Regions from separate parts of the Lactiplantibacillus plantarum genome, predicted to be linked through region 2. Evidence: predicted binding sites of a transcription regulator. Region 2 holds the regulator's gene; each other region holds the start of a gene.
What was found. The regulator CtsR, encoded in region 2, represses protease genes until heat stress. The targets are predictions, from matches to a motif close to TTGGTCAAAAAAGGTCAAANA.
Positions count from the first base shown of each region.

Region 1 (3,172 bases), 620 kb from region 2:
ATGGGCCGAGTCGGTGATTTGCCGACACCGTTATCAGCGCAGGCGTTTGCCGAACAGTGTAAGCAAGTATTTGGTGTCAGCGGCCTGCGACTAGTCAGTGCCGATCCCCGACAACGGATTACCCGTGTGGCCGTCCTGGGCGGCGATGGTGGTAAGTTCTATCCCCAAGCGTTGCGAGCAGGTGCACAAGCTTACGTGACCGGGGATGTCTATTATCACACCGGTCATGATATGCTGGCAGCCGGGTTGACGGTCATTGATCCAGGCCACCATATCGAGAGTATTTGTAAGTCACAACTCACTAAGCTGTTTGATCAGTGGCGTGTACAAGCTGGCTGGCCAATCGAGATTGTGGCGTCTCAGCTGAATACTGATCCGTTTACCTTCATCTAAGTTAATCATGAACTTTAATAAGGAAAGGAAGTTATCATATGTCAAAATATCCAAACTTAATTTCAGATTTTTTAACCTTTGTCAAAATTAATAGTCGTTCAGATGAGGAATCAACGACAATTCCTTCGTCACCACGTGAAACGGCCTTTTTAAAGCAATTAATGAGTAAGCTCACTGATTTAGGCTTGAGCGATGTTGAACAGGATGCGCAAAGTGCGTACGTTTTTGCGACGATTCCTGCGAATAGTGACAAAGCTGTTAAAACTCTTGGCTTTATTTCACATATTGATACGGCTGACTTTAACGCGGAAAATGTCAATCCACAAATTGTTGACAATTATGACGGTGAATCAGTTATTAAGCTCGGAAACGGGGACTATGTGCTGGATCCGGCGGTCTTCCCAAACTTAAAGAACTATGCTGGTCACACGCTGATCACAACTGATGGAACCACGCTGCTTGGAGCTGATGATAAGTCTGGCGTTGCTGAAATCATTAGTGCTGCGGAATATTTGTTGGCCCATCCTGAGATCAAACATGGCAAGATTCGGTTAGCTTTTGGTCCCGATGAAGAAATTGGGACTGGTGCTGATCACTTTAATGTGCCTGCCTTTGGCGCCGATTATGCCTACACCGTTGATGGTGGTCCGCTTGGTGAACTGGAGTATGAAACGTTCAACGCGGCCCAAGCGACGGTGACGATTACAGGTGTCAACGTTCATCCAGGGGAAGCTAAGGATAAGATGGTCAACGCCTTGCAGTTAGCCGTTGATTTTCAATCGGCGTTACCCGCACATGATGTCCCGGAACACACGGAAGGCCGTGAAGGGTTCTTCTTCTTGCTTAGTTTAGACGGGACCGTTGACAGCGCTAAGATGACTTACATTATTCGTGATCATGACCGCGATAAGTTCGAAGCACGTAAACGGTTATTTATGGCGGTTGCGGATCGGCTGAATTTGGCTGACGGTGTGGCCCGGATCAAGGTCGACATGAAGGACCAGTATTACAATATGCGCGAAATCATTGAAAAAGATATGCGGGTCGTTGAATTGGCCAAACAAGCCATGCTCAATCTCGGTATCACGCCAGCCATTTATCCGGTTCGTGGTGGGACGGATGGCTCCAAGATCTCATTTATGGGCTTGCCGACACCGAACTTGTTTGCTGGTGGTGAGAACATGCACGGTCGGTTTGAATACGTTTCAGAACAAGTGATGGCCCAAGCCGTGGACGTTGTCTTACAAATCGTTCAGGATAATTATGACCAGGACTAAATCCTTGACCTTGTTTGACCTTACGGGTTATACTCTAATAGTCAATAAAGGTCAAACAAAAATTGGCAGCTATGACGGCTGCCTTTTTGCTACCGTTTTTGAGGAGGTACGTAAATATGAATCCAGAACAATTTACAGAAAGTTTACAACAAGCCTTACAACAGGCACAACAAATCGCACAAACACGGCGCCATCAAGAAATTGGGGTGCCCCATCTATTTAAATTTTTAACGCAACCAGGCGAACTGGTTCGGCAGATCTTTAGTGAGGCCGGCGCTGATTTAGACCAATTACAAACAGAGCTCGACCGTGAGCTGGATGACATTGCCGTTGTTAGCGGTGGTAACGTTCAGTACGGTGGCAGTATGAGCAGTAGTCTAGCTACGCTGATGCAGGCTGCCGATGCTAAGCGCAAAGCGTTAGGTGATGATTACCTTGCGACCGACACTTTGGCTTTAGCGCTGATGGATCAAACTGGTGATCAGTTGACCAAATACTTGAATCAGCAAGGCATCATGGCAGGACAAGTCAAGAATGCCGTTGATCGTATTCGCGGGGGTCAACGGGTCACGTCACGTAATCAGGAAGATCAGTATCAAGCTTTGGAAAAGTACGGCGTCGACTTGGTTAAACAGGCGCGCCAGGGGAATCAAGATCCAGTAATTGGCCGGGACGAAGAGATTCTGGACGTTATTCGGATCTTGTCACGAAAGACGAAAAACAATCCTGTCTTGATTGGTGAACCGGGAGTTGGGAAAACGGCCATCGTGGAAGGTCTAGCACAACGAATTGTTCGTGGTGATGTGCCGGAGAACTTAAAAGATAAGACGTTGTTCTCACTAGATATGGGGTCTCTGATTGCCGGGGCGAAGTATCGTGGTGAATTTGAAGAACGACTCAAAGCCGTCCTCAAGGAAATCAAGAAGAGCGATGGGCAGATCATCATGTTCATCGATGAAATCCATAATATCGTTGGTGCTGGTAAGACAGAAGGCAGTATGGACGCCGGTAACTTGTTGAAACCAATGTTGGCGCGGGGAGAACTTCATTTGATCGGGGCCACGACGTTAGATGAATATCGTCAGTACATGGAAAAGGACAAGGCACTCGAGCGGCGGTTCCAAAAAGTATTGGTTGCTGAACCGAGTGTTGAAGATACAATCAGTATTTTACGTGGCTTAAAGGAACGCTTTGAAATCCATCATGGTGTTCGGATTCATGATAACGCCTTAGTGGCCGCTGCCAAGTTATCTGATCGTTATATTACGGATCGTTACTTGCCAGATAAGGCCTTAGATTTAGTAGATGAGGCTTCTGCTGAAATCCGGGTCGAAATGAACTCCAACCCAACGGAATTAGACCAAGTCAACCGACAATTAATGCGTTTAGAGGTCGAGGAAGCCGCCTTAAAGAATGAAACTGACGATGCCTCCGTTAAACGGCTAGCGGATGTGCAAAAAGAACTCGCCAGCGCAAAAGAAAAACAGCGGGCTTTATCCGAA
Region 1 covers NZ_CP039121.1:1,764,764-1,767,935, reverse strand. Annotated here, with positions in the region: gene E5260_RS08165 (Nif3-like dinuclear metal center hexameric protein) at 1-393, shown strand, start outside; gene pepT (peptidase T) at 432-1,670, shown strand; gene clpB (ATP-dependent chaperone ClpB) at 1,787-3,172, shown strand, end outside.
Region 1: clpB (ATP-dependent chaperone ClpB) is a predicted target of CtsR. The motif match lies at 1,708-1,728, and genes of this name have one in related genera.

Region 2 (3,172 bases):
CATCAAGTCAATGGCCTTATCAGGCAAGAAACGATCACTGATATACCGGCTGGATAGCTTGACTGCTTGATCAACAGCTTCATCCGTAATCGTAACCCGATGATGTTCTTCATAGCGTGGCCGTAGTCCATCTAAGATTTCAACGGCTTCGTCTTCGGTCGGTTCATTGACCATGACCGTTGCAAAACGCCGTTCCAACGCAGCGTCAGATTCAATGTACTTTTGATACTCATTTAAAGTGGTTGCCCCAATCGTTTGGAGTTCCCCTCGTGCAAGTGCGGGTTTCAGAATATTAGAGGCATCAATAGCCCCTTCAGCACCACCGGCACCAATCAAGGTATGCAATTCATCGATAAATAAGATCACATGGCCATCGTTGTAAATTTCATCAATCACTTTTTTCAGGCGGTCTTCGAATTCACCACGATACTTTGTCCCAGCGACTAATGATCCCATATCGAGCATCATCAAGCGCTTATCTGCCATATCAGTTGGCACATCACCGGCCACGATCTTTTGGGCTAGACCTTCGGCGATTGCAGTCTTCCCAACCCCAGGTTCACCAATCAAGACCGGATTATTCTTCGTCCGCCGTGACAGGATCTGAATGACCCGTTTGACTTCCTTGGAACGACCTACTACCGGGTCCATTTCTTGTTCACTAGCTAATTGGGTCAAATCGCGCGCCAGAGAATCCAAGGTTGGCGTTCCTTCAGTCTTCTTGCCACCGCGATTAGCCGCGTTACCCTTGCGCTTACTCATGGCGTCACTGACACCTAGCTTGCGAAGAACGACTTTACGCGTCTGACCTAGATCTAAGTTTAAATTCATTAAAATTCGCGAGGAAAGGATACTTTCATCAGAGAGCATCGCTAACAACAAATGTTCCGTTCCAATCTTGTTGGCACCGAGCCGTTTTGCTTCATCACCGGCAACGGACAAAATTTCTTTGGCCTTTGGTGAATATGGCAAGTAAGTATCCTTGCCAACATTGCTCAACGTCCCATAGCCAGTGAACCGTTCGATTTCTTCACGAATGTCATCTTCACTAACGGCATATTGTTGTAGCACCTTATTAGCAATTCCATTCTTTTCGATGGCCAATGCTAATAGCAAATGCTCCGTACCAACTGCCTGATGCTTGAAATATTTGGCCTGTTCCTGTGCCAGTACCAGCACACTTTTGGCACTAGGTGTAAATAAGTTATCCATTGCGATTCCTCGCTTTCTTTAGCTTTCGTAACGCAAGTGGTTCAAGATTCCGATAATTATCCGGGCCCGCAGACTGTTTTCTAAATCCCGGTCCGTTAATCCTAACGTCTCGTGGTCAATCGCCACTAAAATCAATTGCGCTTCTCGACGATTTAAGACGTCGTCCTCGTATAAACTTTGGACGACCGCATAAGCATCTCGTTGTGTGATTGAATCGCCGATCACCTGTATGAGGGCGTCCAACACATCAGCATCATCGACCAAATTAACCTTCTCAATGCGAATATAACCACCACCGCCACGTTTACTTTCAACTAAGTAACCATTTTGGATCGTAAACCGGGTCTTAATCACATAATTAATCTGTGAGGGTACCACGTTGAAAAGGTCGGCAATTTCTGACCGTCGAATTTCAACATGCTCCGAGTCCGCCAAAATACTTTTTAAATACTTTTCAATAATATCCGAGATATTTTGACTTTGCATGTGCTTCACCCTTTTCATTATCTTTGACTAATATTGACTATTATTATACGAGGATAATGGAAAAAAGCAAAGAATTTCACCCAAACCGCGGACTAGCATGTGCTTAACGGTTGTTACAGCATAGCACGCCAAACGTTTGCTTTCAATTGATTCAACCGTTTAGAACCTCATAATGATTAAATTATTAGGTCTCCATATTCATTGAACTACCTATTTAAAATATGTCAAGTTGAGTCACTCCTCATTGCAGGCGATGGGCACTGGTATCACAACGATGAACAGCAGTTCCGAGACTAATTTCTCCGAGCTCATGACTAACAGTGGCTGTTGCCTTGTCGGGATTATGAGTCACAACCACCGTATTCTTCACATGGCTGACTTAGTGAGTAACGTCGCAAAAGTGTCCCCTGACCGTTGAAACACCCCTGCTTACAAAAAAGGCCATAAAAAAAATCCAGCCAAATGACTGGATTAGTTGGTTTAACCGTAATCGGGAAAACAGGATTTGAACCTGCGACCCCTACGTCCCGAACGTAGTGCTCTACCAAGCTGAGCTACTTCCCGAGAAAATTAAATAAAAAGCCTTAGCACTTAACTAAGACTGTGTTAAACGATCGGGAAAACAGGATTCGAACCTGCGACCCCCTGGTCCCAAACCAGGTGCTCTACCAAGCTGAGCTATTTCCCGATACTAATGCACCCAGTAGGAGTCGAACCTACAACCTTCTGATTCGTAGTCAGACACTCTATCCAATTGCGCTATGGGTGCTTATTTAAAATGCCGAGGACCGGGATCGAACCGGTACGGTTATCACTAACCGCAGGATTTTAAGTCCTGTGCGTCTGCCAATTCCGCCACCCCGGCAAATTAAAAGCGGAAGACGGGATTCGAACCCGCGACCCCCACCATGGCAAGGTGATGTTCTACCACTGAACTACTTCCGCATAATAAAGCTATTAAATTGTAAATGCCGACTAGAGGATTCGAACCTCCGACCTCCTCATTACTAGTGAGATGCTCTGCCAACTGAGCTAAGTCGGCATGTGCGGGTGAAGGGACTCGAACCCCCACGTCGTAAGACACTAGAACCTAAATCTAGCGCGTCTGCCAGTTCCGCCACACCCGCATGATGTTAATCATGCCTTGTTGCCGGTTCAAACAGTTCTTACTGGTATGCCTTGACAACTATTTAACTTTATCATCATGTTGAATACTTGTCAACAACTTTTTTCAAATAAATGGATAAATATACTTTTTACTGGATAAACAAGTTATATTTTTCCGACAAGAAATATTATAGCACGGTAGCCGAAAATAGCAAACCCTATTTTCAAAAAAAGGTGAATAAATTTCAGTAAACCCAGCTTTTTCGCCCTTTTGCGCCTGAAATGTTCTCCCGACATTCTGCCCGTCCCGCAATTATTTAGTCAACTCGGCCGTTATTTCCACTCACATTTTAAAATCGACAGTTCC
Region 2 covers NZ_CP039121.1:2,382,144-2,385,315, forward strand. Annotated here, with positions in the region: gene E5260_RS11275 (ATP-dependent Clp protease ATP-binding subunit) at 1-1,212, opposite strand, end outside; gene E5260_RS11280 (CtsR family transcriptional regulator) at 1,231-1,698, opposite strand; tRNA gene E5260_RS11285 (tRNA-Pro) at 2,189-2,262, opposite strand; tRNA gene E5260_RS11290 (tRNA-Pro) at 2,313-2,386, opposite strand; tRNA gene E5260_RS11295 (tRNA-Arg) at 2,394-2,467, opposite strand; tRNA gene E5260_RS11300 (tRNA-Leu) at 2,478-2,563, opposite strand; tRNA gene E5260_RS11305 (tRNA-Gly) at 2,572-2,643, opposite strand; tRNA gene E5260_RS11310 (tRNA-Thr) at 2,668-2,740, opposite strand; tRNA gene E5260_RS11315 (tRNA-Leu) at 2,744-2,825, opposite strand.

Region 3 (3,172 bases), 960 kb from region 2:
CTTTAACGGTCACGGCCACCGTGGTATGCTCGGTCGTCAACTGCGTCAAATCACGGTCACCAGTGACGACCGTCGTGGTGTAGCCGGTTTGATCCGCTTGACCGGCCAGTGTACCAATAATGTCATCGGCTTCGTAGTCTTTTAATTCATAATGTTTGATACCATATGCGTCTAATAGCTGTTTGATATACGGCATTTGTTCAGAAAACTCACTGGGCGTCTTAGCCCGGCCACCCTTGTAATTATCGTACATGGCTGTTCGAAACGTGGTCTTACCCGCATCAAAAGCCACTAACATATCCGTGGGTTCGACTGCCTTGATCATGTGGTCAAGCATTGTGTTGAAGCCATAAATGGCGTTGGTATGCAGGCCGTCTGGATTTACGAACCGTTCCAGTTGACTATGCAACGCAAAGAACGCCCGAAATGCCACACTGTTACCATCAATCAGTAATAATTTTTTTGCCATTAGTTTGCTCCCCATCTCTTAATTTAAATCATCATTTTTATGAAAATCCGTCACTCAGACCATTAATACCACTCGATTGACGGTCTGATTCGCAGCGCCTGTCAGTACAGGCTGAACGACTAATTATTTACCCTTATAATTGTACCAAACAATTAAGTAAAACGGGAGTTCGGTCCACCGAAAACCCGTGAAATAACTCATTTTCGGTAAATTAAAAGGATTATGACATCTTGGTCATAATCCTTAATAATTATCTTAATGATTAGTCGCGGCTTGAGCCACCGAAGATTTGGACGAAGTAGAGGAACAAGTTAACGAAGTCCAAGTATAATTGTAAGGCCCCAGTAACGGCCAAACCAGTCGATGAAACCTGGTCACCATATTGTAAATACATGTTGCGCATCCGGTTAGCGTCCCACATGGATAAGCCGGCGAAGATCAATACACCAATGTATGAAAAGATGTAACTAATCATGGCACTTTGTAAGAACATATTGACCAGTGAAGCGACAAACAACCCGATTAAAGCTGCAATCAAGTGCGTCCCAATACGTGAAATATCACGCTTAGTCGTCGTCCCAATCACCGCCATGGTCGCAAATACAGCTCCAGCTGCAACGAACGCACCGGTGATAACGGCACCCGTGTATAAGGACAAGGTCACTGACATTTCAACCCCAAAGATGATGGCAAAGAGCATCAGTAAGGTGAAGCTCATCGCTGGATTGCGTGTCGCGTTGACTTGAATCCCACCAATCATCACAAACATGCTGACAATGAAGATCATCAAGAAGATGAATGGGTGTTGTGAAAAGGCGGCATTAATTTGTGCTTGGAACGTGGTCATCGCTAAGTAAACGGTAAAGGCCGAAACTAACACGGCGATTGTCATAAACCCATACATTTTAGTTAGGAAACTACGGAGGCCAACTTGTGTGTTGATGGTCCGTGGTTGTGGGTCATTTTGAAAATTGTTCATAAAATCCCTCTTTCACCTAAAAATTGACTACTCGTTACTTTTTCCGAGTTAAGATTAAAAATTGAGTTTGTGCATCGTTACTAACGCGGACTGCGCTAGTAACAACACCACACTAGTTTGTCAATCATTTGCCTATGACTAGCCATCTCAATCAGTCACCTCAACTTTCTTAACTTAAGTCTATCAAATTAGTCAAAGAAGGTAAAATAGTTTGTGCCTGTGAATTTAATAAGAATTTCTTATGTCTAAGTGAATTCCATTCAATCATTGTCTTTAATGGATTACCGCTACATTAGGATTTTCCGGAATGGGACACCATAAGCGTTTATAATAGAACTTCAATCGGTAGGACTTTTTGCGGGACATCCGGGGAAGATTTTTTAGGGGCGGGCGGCGTCATACATAACTTTCTAAATAAGAAGTCCCACACTAGTATTGACTTGCTAGTGTGGGACTTCTTATTATTTAATGTACAAAGCATTGATTAGTTTTAGCATGTTGGAAACTACAATAAAACACTAAATCTAGCCATTGTCTTGTTAATTGTTTTCTGAAGCAGAAATACCCTGCAAATATCGTTGTCGCAATGCAGCTACCTTAACCTCAACAACTTGATTATGATTAATCCGTGCAAAAGCTTCTGTTTCACTCATTAACCGCTTAATCAATTTATCCGAAAGTTGTTGCTTAACAGCATTCTCGGTCGCTAAGTATTTCAATCTTGGTAAGTAATACGTGACATGTTCATCTGAGCAAAGCGCTACCCCATCATCTATTAGACGATTACTTGTGACGAAATCACCACTAATTGCGTAATACTCTGCCGTATAAAAGATTAGGGTTAACAGCCGTAAGTAATCATTTGCATATCCTGATGAGCCAGCGTGCTCGACATAGTATCGTACTCTCCTGAAATAAAATTGAGCTTTCTCAGGCTCAGCTAACCGGCCATACATGACACCCAGACCGACATAAGCTAGCGGTGTGAAAATTGTTTGGTGAGCCCTATCCAAATCATCAACGATTTGCGAGAAGGAAAAACAAATATCACTGGCTGTTCCATTAATCAACGAACTTAGCATGCCACATAAATAGTAATATTGCATCCGTGAAGGTACCGCATCAATTTGCTCAACTTTCAGGTCTACCAATGATTGCAGGACTGATTGATAATCTTCCATCATCAGTCGTCGCTCAATCTCATCAAGTTGCTGTCGAATTTGGGTCACTGAATTAGCCTGGTTTTCACTTAGATCATCAACTGTCAATCCCAGACGAGCGCAGAGCTGATTTAAAATTGCTAATGCTGGTACTCGCCCACGCCGTTCAAACTTACTTAAAGTCGCCTGCGTACAAATTCCGTTTGATAATTTGACTTGTGAAATTTTTAAAGCTTTTCGCCGGGCAATAAACTTTTCAATATCCATCGCACACCACCTTGTCTCACCCGTTAGCCATGAATGCCAAGGGCAACCTTAGCAAAACGACTCATTTTATCAATTCCCCAAGCAGGTTCCCAGACCAAGTCAAGTTCACAATTCTTAACACCATCCACACTCATAATTGCTTGATTAATTTGACTTGCCAATAAATTTCCTAATGGGCACCCCATCGTCGTCAACGTCATCGTTACCGTGCAGCTACCATTATCGTCTACGTCAACACCATAGATCAAACCAAGGTTAACCATGTCAACGCCCAGTTCTGGATCAATCACCTGCTCT
Region 3 covers NZ_CP039121.1:1,417,589-1,420,760, reverse strand. Annotated here, with positions in the region: gene polA (DNA polymerase I) at 1-469, opposite strand, end outside; gene E5260_RS06475 (Bax inhibitor-1/YccA family protein) at 732-1,448, opposite strand; gene E5260_RS06470 (helix-turn-helix domain-containing protein) at 1,988-2,875, opposite strand; gene E5260_RS06465 (metal-sulfur cluster assembly factor) at 2,899-3,172, opposite strand, start outside.
Region 3: E5260_RS06475 (Bax inhibitor-1/YccA family protein) is a predicted target of CtsR. The motif match lies at 1,637-1,657, and genes of this name have one in related genera.

Region 4 (3,172 bases), 210 kb from region 2:
TGGTAGCCATGCCATCGCGAGCTTCGACCGTTGCGTTGCCAAGATGAGGTGTCAAAATGACGTTGTTCATCGTGGCCAAACCAGGTGTGACTTGCGGTTCATGTTCGTAGACGTCGAGTGCAGCGCCAGCAATTTGATGTTGTTGCAGCGCCGTCACAAGTGCTTGCTCGTCGACAATTGGCCCCCGTGCGGCGTTGATGAGGAGCGCCGTGGACTTCATTTTGCTAAAAGCAGCGTTATCGATTAGATGGGTTGTTTGTGTGGTAAGCGGCAGGTGTAAAGTGACGATGTCGGCATGCTGTAAAAGTTCATCCTGGGAGACAAAGGTTGCGCCAAGTTGCGTTTCACGGCTAATCGGTAGGCGGTGGTGTTGGCTGTATAAGATGGGCATGTCAAAGGCGTGTAATCGTTTGGCAACGGCTTGACCAATTTGGCCAAGGCCTAAGATGCCGAGTGTCTTGCCTTGTAAGTTGTGGCCGAGAAAGAACAGTGGCGCCCAACCGTTAAAGCCGCTAGTTCGCATTAAGTGATCGCCTTCCACGATACGATGCGCTAGGCTGATAATCAAACCGACCGTTGATTCAGCGGTTGCGACCGCCGAAACGTTTGGCGTGTTCGTGACTGGAATCTGGCGCTTAGCTGCTGCCGCGATATCGATGTTATTAGTGCCAGCACCAAAATTAGCAATCAGTTTAAGGTGTGGGGCGTGGTCTAAGACATCTTGATCTACTTGAGTTGAGAGTGGGGTAATCAAAAAGTCGGCATCAGCGACTCGACGGATGAGTTCCGCGTGACTGATCAGGTTATCGCCGGTATAAGTATCAATGACTAACTGACTTTGTAAAAGTAACGTATTAGCTTGGGCTGGAAGCTGACCAGCAATAAAGACTTTTGTCATTATAGAGACTCCTTTTTACTTTTAAGTTCAAGGACAAGTAATATTGTCCGGGTAGTAATCCCTGCTTATGTGCAGTATGGGCTATTGCAAAACGAATGACAAGAAAACGAGCAAAAAAACTGGGCCAACGTCTAGTTAGCCCAGTCAAAGATATTAGCTTATTTTAATTTGTTGTTTTCCATAATATCATCGATCAAACCGTAGTCTTTAGCCTCTTGTGCGCTTAAGTAGTTATCACGTTCAGTATCATGGTTCAACTTTTCAACGGATTGTCCCGAGTTGTCAGCTAAAATCTGGTTGATCTTTTTACGAGTCTTCAAGATTTCTTCCGCAACAATTTCAATTTCCGTTTGTTGACCTTGAGCACCACCAGATGGTTGGTGAATCAAGATTTCAGAGTTAGGTAAAGCAAAACGCTTGCCCTTAGTACCAGATGAAGCTAAGACGCTAGCCATGGAAGCAGCCATCCCCATAACGATGGTTTGAACATCAGATTTGATGAAGTTCATCGTATCGTAGATTGCTAAGCCGGCAGTAACGACACCACCTGGTGAGTTGATATAGAGATAGATGTCCTTACCTGAATCTTGGGCATCCAAGAAGAGTAGTTGGGCAATAATGGCGTTTGCCATGTTATCTTCAATGGGACCGGATAACATAATGATACGGTCCTTTAATAGTCGTGAATAGATGTCATAAGCACGTTCGCCACGTGATGACTGTTCAATAACTGTAGGAACTGGATACATGATTTGTTAGCCTCCTAAGGTTGCATTATTTGATTAGCTGATTGCTAATATAAATGTAGTTTACCGCTAAGGTCAGTGAAGGTCAAAAGAAAAACCTCAAAAACAGAATTCCGTTTATGCAGTTAACGTGGTATACTTAGGTTTCTATCATAATACGGCTTGAGATTGGGTGAACCCAATCTCTTTTTTTCGACGATTTTAGTTAGTAGGCCTTGGATTAAGTGTTGCGTCTACCTTGGCTTGAAAACGATGTTCTCTTATAATAATGATTCAAGATTAAGCAGTAATGAACTTGCATATTCAGCACTAATGTGGTGATTTAAAAGTAGTCGACCCGCATAATTTTATTATCGCGATAGTAGGTGAATCAATTTACTGATAGTGACCCACAACGATGAGTCTAATAGAAGTTGGAAATTCGCACGTGAGCCGACATATTAAACGACTTGACCTTGTTGCTGGACTCAAGTTGCTCGCAACGAATTAATCAGTATCGGATGCATGAATGAAATTTACCATGATTAAAACGATTCTATAATATAATAACAATTGTAGTAATTATTATTTGAATAGTGTAAGTTTAGCTGTTATTAAATCTACTAAACGACTACACTGGTATATGGTTTACTTGAACTGATTACTTTTTGATTATTTTTACTTGGACGAGCGGGTATAGGTACTATTACTGACCCCGAAAGGATATTACTTGTTGTTTGGTTTAAATTAAGTTACCATATGGAGATGTGACTGGTATAGTCCAGTAGTTGTCACTTAAATAAATGCACAAAAAAAGCTGAGAATCATTTCTCAGCTACTGATGCGCCCGGAGGGAATCGAACCCCCATCTCAAGAACCGGAATCTTACGTGCTATCCATTACACCACGGGCGCCTAAACAACATATTATATTCTAGCGAATAATGGATAAAAACACAAGGGTTTTACATAAAAATTTATTCAGGGAGGTATTTTTATGGCACTGGGACCAGGATTTCGCCAGCAACAGCGGCAATCACAGAAGTTAGCGATGACCCAGCGACTACAACAATCCATTCAGATGTTGCAGTTTAATGTGGAAGAACTAAGAGATTTTCTAACGCAAAAAGCATTAGAAAACCCATTGATCGATGTGGATACAAATTGGAATAATAATCACGCCAGTTTGAACGCAGCCAAAAATGTAACCACTAAGGCGGATTTCATTGAGCGTGTGTCGACCTCTAATCAGCATTCGTTATTTGAATACTTGTTGGATCAGATTCACCTAACGATGCGTGATACCCATTTGCGTCAGATTGTCCTTTATTTAATTGAGTACGTTGACGTGAATGGTTATTTGCGGATTGATGAGAGGCAGGTTCGGCAAGAAACTAAGGCAACGCCAATTGAGTTGTTGGATGCAATTACCTTATTACAACAACTTGATCCGCCGGGTGTTGGGGCCCGGAGCTTGCAAGAAGCGCTGATGTTGCAGACAGAAAATGATGACCATGCACCGAACTTAGCCTATATTGTCTTAGAAGAAA
Region 4 covers NZ_CP039121.1:2,590,789-2,593,960, reverse strand. Annotated here, with positions in the region: gene E5260_RS12240 (2-hydroxyacid dehydrogenase family protein) at 1-898, opposite strand, end outside; gene clpP (ATP-dependent Clp endopeptidase proteolytic subunit ClpP) at 1,057-1,647, opposite strand; tRNA gene E5260_RS12230 (tRNA-Arg) at 2,466-2,537, opposite strand; gene rpoN (RNA polymerase factor sigma-54) at 2,620-3,172, shown strand, end outside.
Region 4: clpP (ATP-dependent Clp endopeptidase proteolytic subunit ClpP) is a predicted target of CtsR. The motif match lies at 1,716-1,736, and genes of this name have one in related genera.